2 regions of the Endozoicomonas sp. Z74 genome follow, and region 1 is predicted to be linked to the other one. Evidence: predicted binding sites of a transcription regulator. Region 1 holds the regulator's gene; the other holds the start of a gene.
The links. The regulator FNR, encoded in region 1, switches genes on or off when oxygen is low (the NO sensors DNR and NnrR bind a similar motif). The targets are predictions, from matches to a motif close to TTGATNTANATCAA.
Positions count from the first base shown of each region.

Region 2: the regulator FNR is predicted to act here: its motif matches at 2,380-2,393, upstream of ACNRUY_RS05030 (sulfatase family protein).

Region 1 is NZ_JBLYZI010000013.1:55,983-64,328, forward strand. It holds gene hemN (oxygen-independent coproporphyrinogen III oxidase) at 1-1,318, shown strand, start outside; gene fnr (fumarate/nitrate reduction transcriptional regulator Fnr) at 1,772-2,530, shown strand; gene ACNRUY_RS05970 (adenine phosphoribosyltransferase) at 2,643-3,200, shown strand; gene ACNRUY_RS05975 (hypothetical protein) at 3,501-4,040, shown strand; gene ACNRUY_RS05980 (TraR/DksA family transcriptional regulator) at 4,060-4,392, opposite strand; gene ttcA (tRNA 2-thiocytidine(32) synthetase TtcA) at 4,832-5,746, shown strand; gene ACNRUY_RS05990 (DUF547 domain-containing protein) at 5,785-6,606, opposite strand; gene ACNRUY_RS05995 (DUF547 domain-containing protein) at 6,747-7,610, opposite strand; gene ACNRUY_RS06000 (glucosaminidase domain-containing protein) at 7,664-8,346, opposite strand, start outside.
Region 2 is NZ_JBLYZI010000011.1:12,783-21,128, reverse strand. It holds gene ACNRUY_RS05045 (alpha-L-fucosidase) at 1-801, opposite strand, end outside; gene ACNRUY_RS05040 (GDSL-type esterase/lipase family protein) at 884-1,558, opposite strand; gene ACNRUY_RS05035 (hypothetical protein) at 1,692-2,066, opposite strand; gene ACNRUY_RS05030 (sulfatase family protein) at 2,604-4,160, shown strand; gene ACNRUY_RS05025 (hypothetical protein) at 4,404-7,850, shown strand; gene ACNRUY_RS05020 (methyltransferase domain-containing protein) at 8,100-8,346, shown strand, end outside.

The DNA of each region.
Region 1 (8,346 bases):
ATTTGATAACACCTTTAACCCTGAGCTATACCAGGCCAGCGCTCAACTCAGCGCCTCTACCATCAAGCCACTGTCGCTTTATTTCCACATCCCCTTCTGTTCACACGTCTGCTATTACTGCGCCTGCAATAAAATTGTCACCAAACACCGCAGCCGCTCGGAAAAATACCTTGAGTATTTGTTCCGTGAAATTGAAATGCAGAGCAAGCTGTATTCTCCCGAGCAGAAAGTTGAGCAGCTGCACCTGGGAGGCGGGACGCCAACATTTCTCAGCAGCGAGCAAATGCGCGCCCTGATCGGTAAGGTCGGCCAGCATTTTCAACTGACGAGCGGCGACACCTCGGATTACTCCATTGAACTCGACCCCCGCGAAGTGGACTGGCCGATGATGGATACCTTGCGGGATCTTGGCTTTAACCGCATCAGCATGGGTGTTCAGGATCTGGATGAACGGGTCCAGAGAGCCGTCAACCGGGTTCAGCCTGAAAATATGGTCCGATCAGTACTGGATGCTTCAAGAACCATGGCTTTCAAGTCCGTTCACATGGACCTGATATACGGCCTACCTTTCCAGACTGTGCCTGGCTTTATGGATACCATCGACCGGGTCATCGATATGGCACCAGACCGGCTGTCGCTGTTTAACTACGCCCACCTGCCCCACCGCTTCAAGCCTCAGCGCAGGATCAATGACGACGACCTTCCTGCTCCGGAGGTCAAGTTGGAAATCCTGCAGCAAGCGACTGAAAAGCTGCTGGACCAGGGCTACGTATACATTGGCATGGATCACTTTGCCCTGCCCGATGATGAGCTGGCCACCGCCCAGGAAACCGGAAACCTGCACAGAAACTTCCAGGGTTACACAACTCACAGCCACTGCGATCTTATAGGAATGGGCGTCTCTTCCATCAGCCAGGTGGGCGACACTTACATCCAGAACACCACGGAAGAATCAGACTACTTCACAAAAATCGACAAAGGCCGACTCCCCATGGTCCGGGGACTTCAGATGACAGAAGACGACAAAGTCCGCCAGGCCGTCATCACCCAGCTGATCTGCCACTTCCAGCTCCAACCCGGTAAAATAGAGACACAGTTCGGCATCACCTTTGACACATACTTTGCTGAGGAGCTGGAACGCCTCAAACCTATGATCAATGACGAGCTACTGACGCTGAACGAAGACCGAAGCATTGTGGTAACCCCTAGAGGCAAACTACTGATCCGGAACATCTGCATGCAGTTCGATCATTACCTGAACCAGCCAAAGCCCACGGAAAAGCAGGAGGCAATCCCCCGCTACTCAAAAGTCATCTGACTTTTCCCAGAAAGCTACCGAAAAAGTAGCCACTCCTTCAGTCTTCCGGGCTTATGCATTCGAGCATAAGTCCGACACCCCCCCAGTCAAACATTGACCATTGCTTTGCCTGCGGTATCGGTGCAAAATCGGGCAACACAAATAAACGAACGTACTTCAGACAGTGGCACACCTTTTGTGACACTGTCGGCTCGGTGCTCCAGTGTATTCTGCCCCCCTTAGTTGACGGGGCTTTACGTCAAGAGCCTGGTTCAGAAGCTTGCCAAGGCGAGACGCCCTGAACAAACGACGCAATCGTGTTACTGGAGACAACGTACTGGCACAAGTTGTTTCCACAATAGCATTAAACACCTACTTTAACGCTATTCACTTGCGTATTTACCTAGCTTACACTTCGTTAACAATTTTCATAAAATTGAGTCGATTTTGCCAATACGACTTTGAGGCCTCTCAATGACGTCCAAGCCCAACGTCCGACAGCCAAGCCATGTGGCCTGCAGAGACTGCAGCCTCAGCTCCTTGTGCCTGCCGCTGGCTCTCAGCATTAAAGACATTGACCAGCTGGATCACATCATCAAGCGAGGTCGCCCTCTGAAAAAGGGTGAACACCTCTTCCTCGAGGGTGATCCGTTCAGCAGTGTATTTGCGGTACGTTCAGGGGCGATCAAAACCTACACCGCCACCAACGAAGGTGAAGAACAGATCACCTCCTTCTACCTGCCCAGCGAAATTCTCGGTTTGAGCGGGATGGATACCGACACTTACCCAGTGTCTGCCCAGGCCATGGAAACCACCATGATCTGTGAAATTCCCTTTGAACAGCTGGAAGGGCTCGCGGATCAGTTCCCGGAACTGCGTCGCCACCTGATGCGCCTGATGAGCAAGAAGATCCGGGAAGATCAGCAGATGATGATGCTGCTGTCCAAGAAAAACGCCGACGAACGCATAGCCACCTTCCTGATCAATCTGGCCAGCCGCTTCCGTCGCCGGGGTTTCTCTTCCCAGTCATTCCGACTGTCCATGTCCCGGAACGAAATGGGCAACTACCTGGGACTTGCCGTCGAGACGGTCAGCCGGGTGTTCACAAGGTTCCAGAAAAACGGCCTGATTTCAGCGGTTGGCAAGGAAATTGAAATTCGTAACTCCGTTGAGCTTTGCTCTCTGGCCGGGGGGAAAACCATCGACCCCACCCAGATCGTGACCAGCGCCTGAGGAGAACTGAGGTAGCTTTCCCGGATTGAAGGGCTACCCTGCCAGTAGCCTGTTGGATTCAGTGAGCCCCGTGCTCACTGAGCATCATTGACCGAAACAGAGCCAAAACGGCATGCCCACAGAACAACGCCTACCCGCCCTGGAATACCTTCAATCCCAGATCAGAACCATCCCGGACTGGCCTGAGCCCGGTATTCTTTTCCGTGATATCACCACCCTGTTTGAAAACCCGAAGGCCTGGCGTCTGACCATAGACACTCTGGTGGAACGCTACCAGAATAAAGATGTGGATCGCATTGGCGCACTGGATGCCAGAGGCTTCCTGATCGGCTCAACACTGGCCTACACATTAAACAAACCTCTGGTACTGTTCCGAAAGAAGGGGAAACTGCCCGGCACCACCCTGAGCCAGGAATACCAGCTGGAATACGGCACCGCCACCCTGGAAGTCCATGACGACACCATGAAGCCCGGAGACCGCATTCTGCTGGTTGATGACCTGATCGCAACCGGCGGCACTCTGCTTGCCGCCCATCACCTGATCAGCCAGGCAGGCGCTACCACGTTGGAAGCAGCCGCTATCATCAATCTTCCCGACCTTAAAGGTTCCGAGAAGTTGAATCAGGCAGGAATCCCCACCTTTACCCTCTGTTCTTTTGCAGGCGACTGATAAAAGTCCCCTGACTAATGGGGTTATAGAATATCCGGAATGATACGATAACCCCATTAAGCACAACACCAAGCCTGTTTTCCTTCTGACAAGCCCTTACCGCAAGGGGTTGCTGGCAGACAATAAAACGGGCACTGCCCAAAAGGGTATCGCCTGCTCACTTTACGTATAAGAACAGGGAAAATACCCTGTCACAGACGATCATTAACTGGTATTTTCAAGATAAATCACCCAGCAGAAAAAGCGGTTTCACCCCCTTTGGGGTAGAACGATGACAGCAATAAAAAAGGACTTTGAATTATGGGTATCTGTGCCAGAGAGTTGCGTCATTATGTGGTGCGACCAACACTCAAGCACCTGGCCATGTGGAGCCAGACAGCAGAGAACCTGCTTCTGGGCACCGCTGCCAGGGAATCCGGCCTTGGCTTTCATTTGAAAATCGCCAACCACCAGGCTCTTGGTATTTACCAGATATCACCGCGCATGCATCGCAATATCTGGGACCACTACCTTGGGACACAGCCAGAGTTATCCAGCAGCGTCCGTGGACTGGCCAGTCAGAGGGAATTCCTTTCACACCCCCACCATGAACTGGCCACCAACCTGGCCTATGCAACCGCCATTGCCTGGCTGGTTTACCACCGAACCGGTATCACTATAGAGAAGATTGACGAAGAAGATACCATGGCACTGGGGAAACTCTGGCAAAAATACTTTCACAGCCGAAACCCCGGCACCGTCCAGAGCTTTTCAGACAGTTACCAGCAATTAATTATTGAATCCGGCTCTTCCCAGGATGAGAAGGCCTATTACCACCTCACCAGCGCCAAACCCGCCTGAATCTGGCGAAAGGGGGGGGCTAAACCCCCTCCTTAGACTCGGCACACCCCACACAAAGATCGGCGTAGGGCATCACCTCCAGCCTGCCTTCAGGAATCTGGGCCCCACAGGCTGTGCAATAGCCGTACTCCCCTTCATCCATCCGGTCCAGGGCCCGGTTTATCTTCTGCAACTCAAGAGTGGCCTCATTACCAAGAGCGTCCATCACTTCATCGTTCTCACGCTCCTGAGCCTGCTCTGACCAGTCCGCACTGGTTTTGCGGGTAACATCGCGCTTGATATTACCCAGCCGTACATTCAGTTCATCTCGCCGCTCAAGCAGCCTGGTACGCAGTTTATTGTGATCGGTCATCAGTCTTCCCCTTTTCAAAACTCTGGATCAATCCATTGTTATTTTTGCCATGAACAACATGCAGCCACAGGCTTTTCTAAACCGGGCCGTGAACAACAGTTTGCTCTCCCAGGTTTCAGGGATGAGGGCAGCACAATCTGTTCTTCTACCGCTATGGGCATCTGGACATTTAAAAGGACAAACGTGTTTATCAATGAGAACTGGCAATCCTGCCTGCAAATAGTAGTCCATTCCCCCCCGAAGGGTAACACCCTTATGGAGGATATAGTCGGCAGCTCCATTTTTCCTTGAGCCAGGCAGGACATTTTATGGGACCTTTGTACGTTTTTTTGCCAAAAGAAACGCTACAACAGGTAAGAGCACGTTAAACACTGACTTGGTGGATACTCATCCTGCCGATATAATGAGCCGCTTTCATCCACGGCCCGCTTATAAGCCTATGACTTCGACCCAACTCACCGGTTCCGAGAAATACAATTTCAACAAGCTTCAGAAAAAACTGAGGCGCCTGGCCGGAAGAGCCATCGAAGACTTCCGCATGATTGAGGAAGGCGACCGGGTCATGGTCTGCCTGTCCGGAGGCAAAGACAGCTTCACCATGCTGCATATTCTCATGAGCCTCCAGAAAAGCGCCCCAGTCAATTTTGAGCTGATCGCCGTCAACCTGGACCAGAAACAGCCCGGCTTCCCTGAGCATGTCCTTCCGGAATACCTGGATCAACTGGGAATCCATTACCATATTATCAACCGTGACACCTATTCCGTGGTCAAGGAAAAAATTCCCGAGGGAAAAACCACTTGCGGCCTCTGCTCCCGGCTAAGAAGGGGAACACTTTATGCCTTTGCAGAGGACATTGGTGCCACAAAAATCGCCCTGGGTCACCATAAGGATGATATTGTTGAGACGCTGTTCCTTAATATGTTTTATGGTTCCCGGCTGTCGGCAATGCCCCCTAAACTCCGATCGGATGACGGCAGAAACATCGTGATCCGTCCCCTGGCCTACTGCAGGGAAAAAGACATCGCCCACTTTTCTGAGCAGATGGCGTTCCCAATCATCCCCTGCAACCTCTGCGGCTCCCAGGAAAATCTACAGCGGCAGAATATCAAGTCAATGCTGGCCGAGTGGGAGAAAAAACACCCAAGCCGCATCGAGTCTATCTTTTCCGCCACCCAAAACATCGCCCCTTCCCAGATGGCCGATAACAGTCTGTTTGATTTCAAGGGACTGGAGCTGGATCGGAGTGGAGAACGAAAAGAGTATGAGCATGCAGATAATCAGACAGTCACTTCCGGCAACTTCCAGATAACCGGGCAGGAGAGTGGTGTCCAGGTCATTCAATTCGAGCCCTGAGCACTTCAGTCCCCTTTTAGTCCTGAGCCCTCACCAGCTCAGGGCTTATACTCATTCAGCTGCCAGTTATAACGATAACTGATCCTTCCGGTGTACTTCTGCAGCTTTATACGGATGTCTTCCCGGGCATACTTGAGCAGATCTTGGCGCACCCCCTCTTCCCCGCCAAAATCGTCTTCATACCAGTCAAAAATTCGGGAAAGCACCAGCCTCCCCGCCACAAAATTCACGCCTTTTGGCTGATTGATAAAATGCCGGGCAGCCTTGTCCAGCTGATCTTCAATCTCTGCACTGACATAAACCCTGGGCGCCAGATCAGGGCACCCCAGGCTGGCACAGTTAAGAGCATAATGAACCTCGGGCATATCCCACAAGGGCCTTAGAATGCGGTGCTCAATATCATGCAGGGAGATTTTCTGACCAGCAATGGTGATCAATTCATCACGCCAGGGTCCGGTACGGAACCACCCCATCCCCAACTTGGTGATGGACTTGACCGGGTAATAATCCAGAATCAGATTGACCGTCAGCGCATTATAAAGATTGATCCAATACGCCAGTTGCTCTTTGCGATTAAGGGTTCTTGGGTCTCTGGCTGCCAGACTCGAAAGATACTCACCCAGGCGTCCCATGTCGGCCTTTTTCACCCTGCCATATTCCACCAGATACATTCTGTCGGCTTCTGAATATTTGAGGTACCGGTCCAGAAAGGTCTGCCAGAGGCTATGATCCACCACCAGGGCACTCTTCGGATTCGCCTTATCCCAATACGTCCATTTATCAGGGGATGGAACGGCATGGGCATAGGGTCCCCATGACAGGATCAGCAGTTTCAGCACCAAAAGCAAGCATCTGGCCATAATAAAACCCGCCCTTTATAACCGTTCAACGGTAATTGATCATGAAAATGCCACTGTCTCAAACTCTGGTGTCTTTCCATCACTGGAGACAATCGGCATTTCCCGCTCATGGCTGTTTTATTAATCGGCTGGAGAGCGGTCTACTTCACTTCATTTAATTGCCAGTTGTACTGATATTCAATCACTCCAGAAAAGGCACCAAGACGCTTTGCCTGAGTGGGGGCAGAGTAGCGCTGCAGGTGCAGAAGCAACTCCTTTCGGCTGCCAAAATCCTCCTTATACCACTCATAGATTCTGGAAAGCACCAGTCGCCCATCCACCCATTCCACCCCTTTTCCCTGCTGAACAAAGCGCCGGGCCAGCTGCTCCAGTTGCGCTTCCGTGTTTTCCCCGGTAAACGCCTTTTCCGCAAGATCCGGGCATCCCACGCTGGCACAGTTCACCCCATAGTGAATTCGAGGGTCTTTCCAGAGGGGTCTTAAAATACGGTGTTCAATATCATTCAGCGTGAGCGCCTGATCGGCCACCCGGGTGATGACTTCATCCCAGGGGCCAAAGCGATACCATGGCCCCAGCTTTGTAATGGATTTGACCGGGTAGTTATCCAGTATCAGATTAACGGTCAGAGCATTGTAGAGGTTGATCCAGTAAGCTTTTTGCTCCGGCATTGAGTACTGCCTTGGATCAAGAGCCGTCAATGTCTTAATATACTCGCCGAGTTTTTTTCGATCTTTACCGTTTACAGCCTGATATCGAAAGCGGCTCCCGTCCGGCTGAACCACCAGATAGCTGTCCAGAATGCCCTGCCATGAGCTGTGATTAATGATCGCTTTTGAACCGGAGTTGCTTTTGTCCCAAAGCTCCCAGTATTTGCTAGAGGGCGCGGCTTCAAGAGAAAGGGGATACCCTGCCAGCAGCAGCAACCAAAAGCCGGTTAATAGCTGGGTCAGTCCCGAAAAGAACGGCCCAGGGCCGTTGGTTGCAACCAATGATTCAATTTTCATGGGAGCTCCCTCTCCACTCTCTCCGCTATAAGCTTCTTTTTCTGCCAATTGCCTCAGATGTTGGCACTGTCGGTACTGTCAGCAAGACGACCAGCCTCTTTCAGATCATAACGCAACAGGCCATTACTATTAATCATTGACACCAACTCCTGTACATACTCCTGCCCCCTGATTGAGTAAGCATGAAGCCCATGAGCCAGCACCGGTCCCGTGACCGGCTCATTCATCTCCCGCCGTTTCTCCCTGAGCTGGCGCAGCACCTCATACTGGAAATGAGTATTCAGGTTGTGCATATAAGCCCTGATGGACTCCGAGACATCCTCAAATTTCTGTACCTCATAGGTCTCCCCTTCAGGTCGCGCACCGGGCACAATTCCACAGCCGGGGCTGAAACACCACTGGCCAAAAAAGTTATTACCCAGCTGAGCAAACCGGGATGTGCCCCAGGCGGACTCGTTAGCAGACTGAGCCAGGGCCAGAGAAACAGGAATAATATCAACCCGTGCCATCAAAGCGTCAAAAAACGCATGATCAAAAGGGGACTCTTCCTGTGGGGCCACCTTTATCCGGTACTGCCCTGCCAGATCCACCAGCCACTGTTGGTCGCTCTCACTGAGGGAAGGTTCTGAGGACAGAAGGCGAACCCTGTCCCTCAGGGAAAGAATTCTTTCATTCTCCTGCTCCACCAGAGGCACCATGTAATTAAAAAACGTTTTCTTCTTGGTTTTGACATCCA
Region 2 (8,346 bases), on a different contig from region 1:
TCTGGGTTGTTCGAATTCCGGCCATTTGTTCCAGCCCCAGTCGAAGTAGTAAAGGTCGGGCTGGTAAATATCGACGACTTCAGTTGTTCGGTTCCACCATCGCTCCAGATACCATTGATCCACCGCTTTACCATGCCCATAGAGGTCGTAAGTGTCGGGACCAACGTCGCCGCCCTCTTCATGGTTCATCCGGTAATATTCAAGATTAAAGGCGAAATGGTTGGAAACGCCGGTTTTCAGTCCCCGTTTTCGGGCGGCTTCGAGCAGCTCGCCAGTGATGTCTCTCTCCGGGCCCATTTCAACGGAGTTCCAGCGGGTGTGCTGGCTGTTATACATGGCAAACCCGTCGTGATGCTGTGCGACAACGGTGTAGAATTTAGCCCCGGCCTCAACCGCCAGATCCATCCACTTATCCGGGTCAAACTGTTCGGCCTTGAACAAAGGGATCAAGTCCTTGTAGCCAAATTCGGCGGGATCACCATAGTGTTCACTGTGGTGTTTGAAAAAGTTATTTTCGTTGTTCTTCCGGCTGTACATATGCCTTGGATACCATTCCGCAGCATGGTAACCCCGGTATTCTGGCACCGAATAGGGACCCCAGTGAGCCCAGACGCCAAATTTGGCGTCCTGATACCATTCGGGCACCTCGTAGTGGCTGAGAGATTCCGGGGTTGGCTGGTATTTTTCCCCCTCGGGCTTGATGACGTTGCTGTTGTTTTCGGCCGGTGCGCAGCCGGCAACCAGGCTGGCAGTGAGGGCAAGGGCGGAGATTCTTAACTTGGGTAGCGCTGTGGTTTGCATGCTTTTGTTTTAGAGGTTTGTCTGCAGGGAAAGGTCGGGTGGAAGAGCCTGCCCGGCAGGCCCTGTTTCAGGGGTTGCGGATTCAGAGGTGATCTTTTAAACCGGCAAAAATGGCTTTGGCAATCGCTTTTGCCCCTACTTTATTAGGGTGGACACCGTCGGGGGAGAAGTACGATTTGCTGTCCAGTAGAGGAGTCACTTCAATAAGGGTGCTTCCGGTGACTCTGGCAATATCGCTGGCAATGATATCCCGGGCTACAGAAAGGTTGCCCTCATTGACATCCCAGGGCCCCTGTTTAGTGGTGAAGCTCTTCACCGGGGTTCCAAGGAAGATCTCAGGCCGGGTTGGAAGTGACTTGTATTCATTGATCAGGGTAACCATATGATCCCGATAGGCCTTTCTGTCCCAGAAAGCCGGTTTTGAATCATTGGCGCCCAGCATGATGACGACGATGGAAGGGTTTGAGTCCAGGCTTTTATGGTAGGAGCGTCTTTTGACATAGGGGGTGAATTTAGGGGTGTCCCTTATGGCGGTTGCGCCATTTTCACCAAAATTCATGACCTTCCAGTGTTCATTCACGAGGGTTTGAAGAACGGCTGGATAGGAATAGACGTCACGGTTTTCAACGGTGAGGCCAAAGGTGATGCTGTCGCCTACGCAGGCAATGGTCCTGGTCTTTGCCATGGCGGTTTCTCCGGTCAGTAACAGAATGCCAAGCAGGAAAACTCTGACTGAGGCACGAAACATTATTTTCATTGGATTTCCTGGGTGATCCATAAAAAAGCCATCGCTTTGGCGATGGCTTTGAGGGGGCAGCCCGCACATTGTATAAAACCGCTATGAATAAGCGATCCATCCCTTGTCGGGCTGTCAGAGGATGACGGCGGATTCAGCCCTTTTTCTTCTGGGCCATCTGCTCTTTTCGAAAGGCTCTGAATGCCTGCATCTGCTTTTGGGAAACAGAGTTGGTCAGAGCTTTCTGGTAGGCTCTCATATTGGCTTTGCGGGCTTCTTTCAATGCTGATGGATCGTTCGCATATTTCTTTCGGGTGTCCCGGTTATTGATAAACAGGGTGGTTTTCAGTGCCGTCACTTTCTCAGCCTGTTGCTTATTCAGATCCATAACCTGGGCCATGGTAGCCACGTCTTTTTCAATCTTGTTCATGGCTTTGGGGCTGATGTCCGCAGCGGAGACATTGACAGAGCAGGCCAGGGCCAGGCCGGCAACCAGAGATGAGAGGGTTTTTCCAAAATTCATTTTCATAACAACCTTCCATTCAAATAAGGTGCTGAGAACTGGAGGCCAGCCTGTCAGGCGTAGCAGAAAAGTTAGAGTAACGATTTCATGAAAGAAACGTTTCAACATTGGCCAAAAACATACGGCAGTTGTTGAAAGGCGTCAACAGAGAACGCAACTGATTAAAGAGTCACATTGATCAGGGTCATAAATTGCACTTGTTCGGCTATCTATTGTTCAGAAGTGAGGTGCAGTTGTTGTTTTCGAGGGCCCGATAGAAGTGAGCAGCCCTTATATTCAGTGGCTGCAGACAAAGCGTAGACATTCCTCTGCAGGAAAACTGACGTATATCAAAAAAATGTTATTTTCTGTTGGTTGAGAACAAGACGGCAATTTGCTGAAAAGGCCTGAGGCCGGGTATTTATGGACAGAGGTTCTCCTTTCCTAGGCTGTTTCAGCAAACTTCGAGCGCCTTGATTCGAGTTCAGTGAAACGTTTATATTACAGCCGTCTTTAAGAGACACTGTTTTTCTGATGGCCTCTCAGTACCAGGGCGTTTTGTCTATGAAAAAAACAACTGCTTTTCTGACCAGAGGGTTGACCACAAGTCTGGCTACTGGCTGTCTGGTCGCTTCTTCCTGGGCGTGGGCAGAAAGTGCTCCGGTGAATATTATGCTGATCACAGCGGATGATCTTGGCTATGAGGCATACAGCCTGTTCGACAACGAGTTGCCGGATCTGACCCCTAATCTGGATCGTTTGGGGCGACAGGGAGTTCAGTTCGAACATGCCCATGTCAACCATGCCATCTGCCAGCCAAGCCGGTCCAGTATGCTGACCGGAATGTACAGTACCCATTCCGGTATGATGGGCTTTATTCATATGAAGAAGAAAGTCCCCACCATCATGACTACTCTGGCGGGTAAAGGGTATCGAACCGGTATCCTGGGGAAAGTCAGTCATTCCACACCGGACATGAATTATCGCTGGGATTACTCATACGATGCCAATGACCTGGGGGCTGGGCGTTCTCCACAGCTCTATCATGAGCGAACCAAAACTTATATTGAACAAAGTAAAAAGGCCGGAAAACCGTTCTTTTTAATGGTTAACTCCCACGATCCTCACCGGGTTTTTTATGATCCCGAAGCAAGGCGGTTGGGCAATGATGAGAAAAAACCATCCAGGCTCTATTCACCGGATGAGGTAAAAGTACCCTCTTATTTGCCGGATTACCCTGAAGTTCGTCTTGATCTGTCCCACTATTACAATTCCGTGCGTCGACTGGACGACACCGTAGGCAAAGTTCTGGATGCATTGAACGAAACCGGTGTGGCGGACAATACCCTGGTGATGTTTGTATCGGATAATGGTTCTCCTTTCCCGTTTGCCAAAGCCAATACTTACCTGGCCAGCACCAGAACTCCTTTACTGGTTCAGTGGCCAAAGGGCGGCCTGAAGAACGGTCATGTGGATAAAGAGCATGTGGTATCCCTGGTGGATCTGATGCCCACCATGCTGGAGGCGGCGGGTGTTGACATTCCCGACACGGTTGATGGTCGCTCTCTGTTGCCGCTGTTGCGGGGGGAAAAGCAGGATAACCGTGACTTTGCCTTCTCCCAGATTGACTACAAAATCGGCGGTCCGGCCACCCCCATGCGGGCCATTCAGGGCAGGGACTATGGCTACACATTTAATGCATTCACGGGCTTTTCCCAGTTTCGGGTAGGGTATGACCGGGCCACGATTAATCTGATGAAAAGCTCCGGTGATGCTGAGCAACAGAAAAGAGCGGACTATTTCCGCAAACGGGTGCCGGAAGAGTTTTTTGACTTGAATAACGATCCTGGTAACACCCGGAACCTGGTTAACAATCCGGAATATAAGAAGCTGGTACAGGAATACCGTGCCAGGCTGGAAACCTGGATGAAGAGCAATGATGATCCGGTGCTGAAGATTTTTGAGGCGCGGGATAATCCTGAAAAAATGCGTGAACTGATGGCCACTCACTATCCGGACAAGGACAGCCTGATGCCCGAGGAGCAGAAAGAGGCCATTGAAGCCAAGAGAGCCGCCAAGCGGGCCAAACGCCAGGGGCGTAATAAGAAACAGAACTCTTGATTATTTTGAGAATGTCATCGGTTGGTCGCTGATGTCTTTAACCCTGCCTGGGTTTATCAAATGCTGAACCGCTTTTTTTATCGATGTTATATCGAAAAGAAGGCAGGCCTGTTGCCCCTCATTCTTCAGGTCTGTGTGGATCAGTGGCTGATAAGTCCTGCAGGGTTTTTTTTTGGTTTCCGGAAAGCGACTGAACCGAAATCAGTTTAAGAAAGGTATGGGGAGAAGTGGGTGAAATACACTATGGATGATCAATCGTGGTTGTTGCCAATGAGCCGGGCGGTTCGTTGTGCTCTGCTGGGTTCTGCAGCCTTGTTGCTGACAGGTTGTGGGGGGGATGAGACTGATAACAGTGCCGGCCTCCCTCCGGGCCCTGATCCGGAAATACCCGCTTATGTGCAGATGGAGGACTGGGCATTTGACAGCAGTCGTGCCTCCATGGTCAGTGCAGCCCAGCTTTCCGGTCTGTATGCGGTGGCCGATACTGAGGCGGACTATATCGAGATCAGGGATGTTCGTGAACAGGTTTTACACCGTATCGATGCCGGTGATATTGCCACTGTCGCAGGGATGAGTTTTTCTGCGGGCTCTTCTGAATCTTCCGGAAACAGCGGTGTCTGTGGCATGACGCTGACGCCTTCAGGCCGTTTTCTTTACCTGGCCGTCTGCTCCGGTGAAGCCGGGCAGGACAGAGACGCGATTCTCTCTTTTAATACCAACACTGAAGCGCTTAAAGTCTTTGATCGGGTCACCCTTTCTGAGCAGGGCTCCGGCCGGTATGGCCTTACTTATTTTAAAGGTCAGTTGTATGTGGGCAGTGACTCAGGCATTTACCGCTATGATGCCAGCCGTAATGTGGCCTATACCGGTCAGTGGGAATTTGCCCGTCAGTTGACTCCTACCAGCGCGCCGGTAACGGGACTGGCTGTGGATATGCCAGGCAACACGCTTTATGCAACCACCGCCACCAGCCTTATGAAGATGCACCCCGACGGCAGTGGAAAGTCAGTGATCGCCAAAGGAGAGGGGCTGGCTGGTCTGACCATGGGAAGGGTGTATGGCAGCGACGACTCCCAGGGGCTTTATATGCTGGAGCAGGTTCAGAGAGGAGGGCGCGTTCTCAAGGTCCCTATGGCTGAACTGCGCCAGGGAGGGGGGGTAACCCCTGTGGCTTACACTCCGGTAGCGCCTGAAGTCACGGATATCGCCGCCACCGCGGATGGCAGAATGATGCTGGCCAGTGAGCAGGTTCTGATGATGTCGGACAGTCGCGATGCCCGGCTCAGTTACGATCAATGGCTTGAGGATGAGCTGGGTCAGTATACGGCTGCCATCAAAAGCCTGATTGACCATGGCGGCCTGTCCGGTACCGGCAATGTGACGGGCCGGGAAGGTTTTCTGATCAGCAAGATTGTCCAGTCGGGGAGTGCTCCTAATAGAGATCCGGTGGCGGATAATGTCGGCTGGGCTTTGTTTCTGTTAATGGCCATTGACCAGGTCAGGCCGGACCCGGACATTGAAACTCTGGTCGAGTTGTTGATACAGCGACATGCCGGCCTCCACCCTGATGGCTACGGGGGCGTTCGAACGGTGGATGGGCATTTTGTCAGGCATTATGATCGCAATGGCAAACCCCATGCGGATAACCCCCAACCCCAGGTCTACATCAGCATGAAGTTTCTGCCGGCTGCTTATAAGGCGGTGGAAATGTATCCGGACAATCAAAACCTGAAGCTCTACAAAGAGTACCTCCGGCAGCTGGTCAAACGTTCTTCGGATACCATAAACGGCAATCAGTTTATTACCTGGACTAATGATGATCATGGGCCGCTGCCCAATAACAACCAGATGTCCAATGAGACCTGGTTGTTTGGGGATATTGGTGCCGCCCAGGATCCTCTGGCCACCCGTGATTACGCCGAATATGTGTATGACCGGGATAATTTCAGGGTGGATAACTGGCTGGCCGGGGAGCCGGTGATCAAGGCTGATCATGCCGCCTTTATCGTCATGGGGGGGACATTGATTCTCAAGCACCATTTCGATGCCCCTGACTGGAATGCATGGAACCGGAATTACTATGCCGTCACCATGGCTGAGACTGACGATATGGGAGCACCTTACTTTGCGGCATTCTCCGCAGGTAACCAGCCCAAATGCCCAACCCCTAACCCTGAAAACCTGCCCTGTGGTGGCTATTATGCCGATGGACCGTCCGATCACCCCAATGACATCATTCATTTCCCGGCAGTGCTTGGTTTTGGGCAACATGGGCATACGGCACCGGTTGTAGGGGCCTATATGGCTTATCGTGACGGGGTTCGCCAGGAGATGAACAATGCATCGGGTGAAGAGCCGATCTCTATGCTGACCCGCTGGTCCATGAAAGACGCTTCCTACACCATGAAGGCGGTAGGCATTGCGGATTTCTGGTTTGGTGGAGTCGGTCTGGTAGAGGCCATTCAGCCGGGCACCATCGACCGTTTCCGGTCTGCTTTTTATCGCCCGGAGGTGACTGAATCCAGCCGCGCTGGCTCAGTGACATTAACCTACTCAAATATTACCCCCCGGCGTGTTGTGGGGATTGATTCAGATGGTTCCCGTACTTCCTATGGGTTCCAGCTGTCGCCTTTTACCCTGCCTGAGGGTGTGGCTCATAACCGCTACGAAGTGATAGACCCGGAAGGTGAATGGCTGGAGCTTGAGGATCGGGTGAATGAGCTGGATGGTCGCCCTGTGCGGTTTACCAACCCGGCCTTTGAACGAGGTCTTGAGGGTTGGTCTGTTGACGGAAACGTCAACGTAGAACAGGTCGGAATCGTTGGACAAAGCGCCCGCATTGATAATGGTGGACGTTTATTTCAGCGCCTTGACCTGCCACTGGATCTTGAGAGCAGTCGCTATATTGTCCGTAGCAATGCAAGGGGGATTTCTGGCAGCGGTCTTGCCGTGATGAGGTTGCAATGGCTGGGGCGGTCTGGCCAGCCAATTGGCGGGCAGCAGTTGAGTAATACCGCGGCTGTTGCTGACGGACTTGTGGAGCTTGAGGTGGCTACCAGCAAGCCAGCGGGTGCGGAGTCACTCCTTATAGAGTACGGGGTGGAAGGAAACAGTGTGTTCCTGTTTGATAATACCTCGGTTGTCCGCCGTGGAGCCGATGAATCCATTGAGAATGGTGACTTTTCCAGTGGTGACCACCTTTGGAGCTTAAGCGCAGGAGCCAGAGTTGAGAGCCATCCTGAAGAAGATGGGGTGATGGCGCTTAGGATGCTGCGCAAAACCGGGCAGACAGGGACTCAGAAGGTTGTCCGCACCTTTTCTGATGAAGTGGCCAATGATCCACTTGGAACCCGGTATATCTACCGCTTTGATGTACACGCCACCCAGCCGGATAACTTTACGTTTCTGGTTCATGTGAATATTGACAGTAAGGAGCAGGGAATCAAACGTGACAGTGTGGCCCATGTGATTCCGGGAGATCGGGGAGAGGTGTCGTTTACTCTCAGAAAAAGACCGGGTGATGGCGACCATGAGGTAACCTTTGAAATGAAGCGAAAGGAGTCTGAAGCCGATAGCAGTGATGCCAAAGTCTATATCAGCAACTTCCGTTTGGATAAAGAGCGGTTGTTTGATGAAAACGACTGTGTCAGTGACAGCCCCACAGGTTGTTTGCCTGCCCCTCTGAACTGATCCTTTCTATTAAGAGCGTTCCTGTGGTTTATCATGGGAACGCCTTTCTCTTTTCCTCTGCAGAGCCCTGTGCCCAATAAGAAAAGCATCGGCATTTTCACCATCGGGAAGCATTAACTGCCCTTTAGCCGTCGTTTTTCTGCTGGCTGATAATGGGTGCCTGTTCTTGCAAATAAACCAGACCGGTCTAGGTTTACCTGGCTATAGCAAAACCATAGTTTCTTTGGCGACCTCTTCAGGAGTTTGTCTATGTCTGATGGCGATCATTCCATTGGTTATGATGCAGATGAATATGCCCGGGTAAAGTCCCAGCCCTGGCGTCTGTGGGTAGAATTGTGGAGTATTTTTGACGCGGTTCGGTCAACGGGAATACCCCTTGATGGCGCCAGGGTGGGCGACTTCGGTTCCGGAACGGGTCTATACACCCGAAAGCTCATTGATATGGGGGCAGGCAGTGTTCTGGCAATCGATGGTGACCGGGATATGATACGTCGCG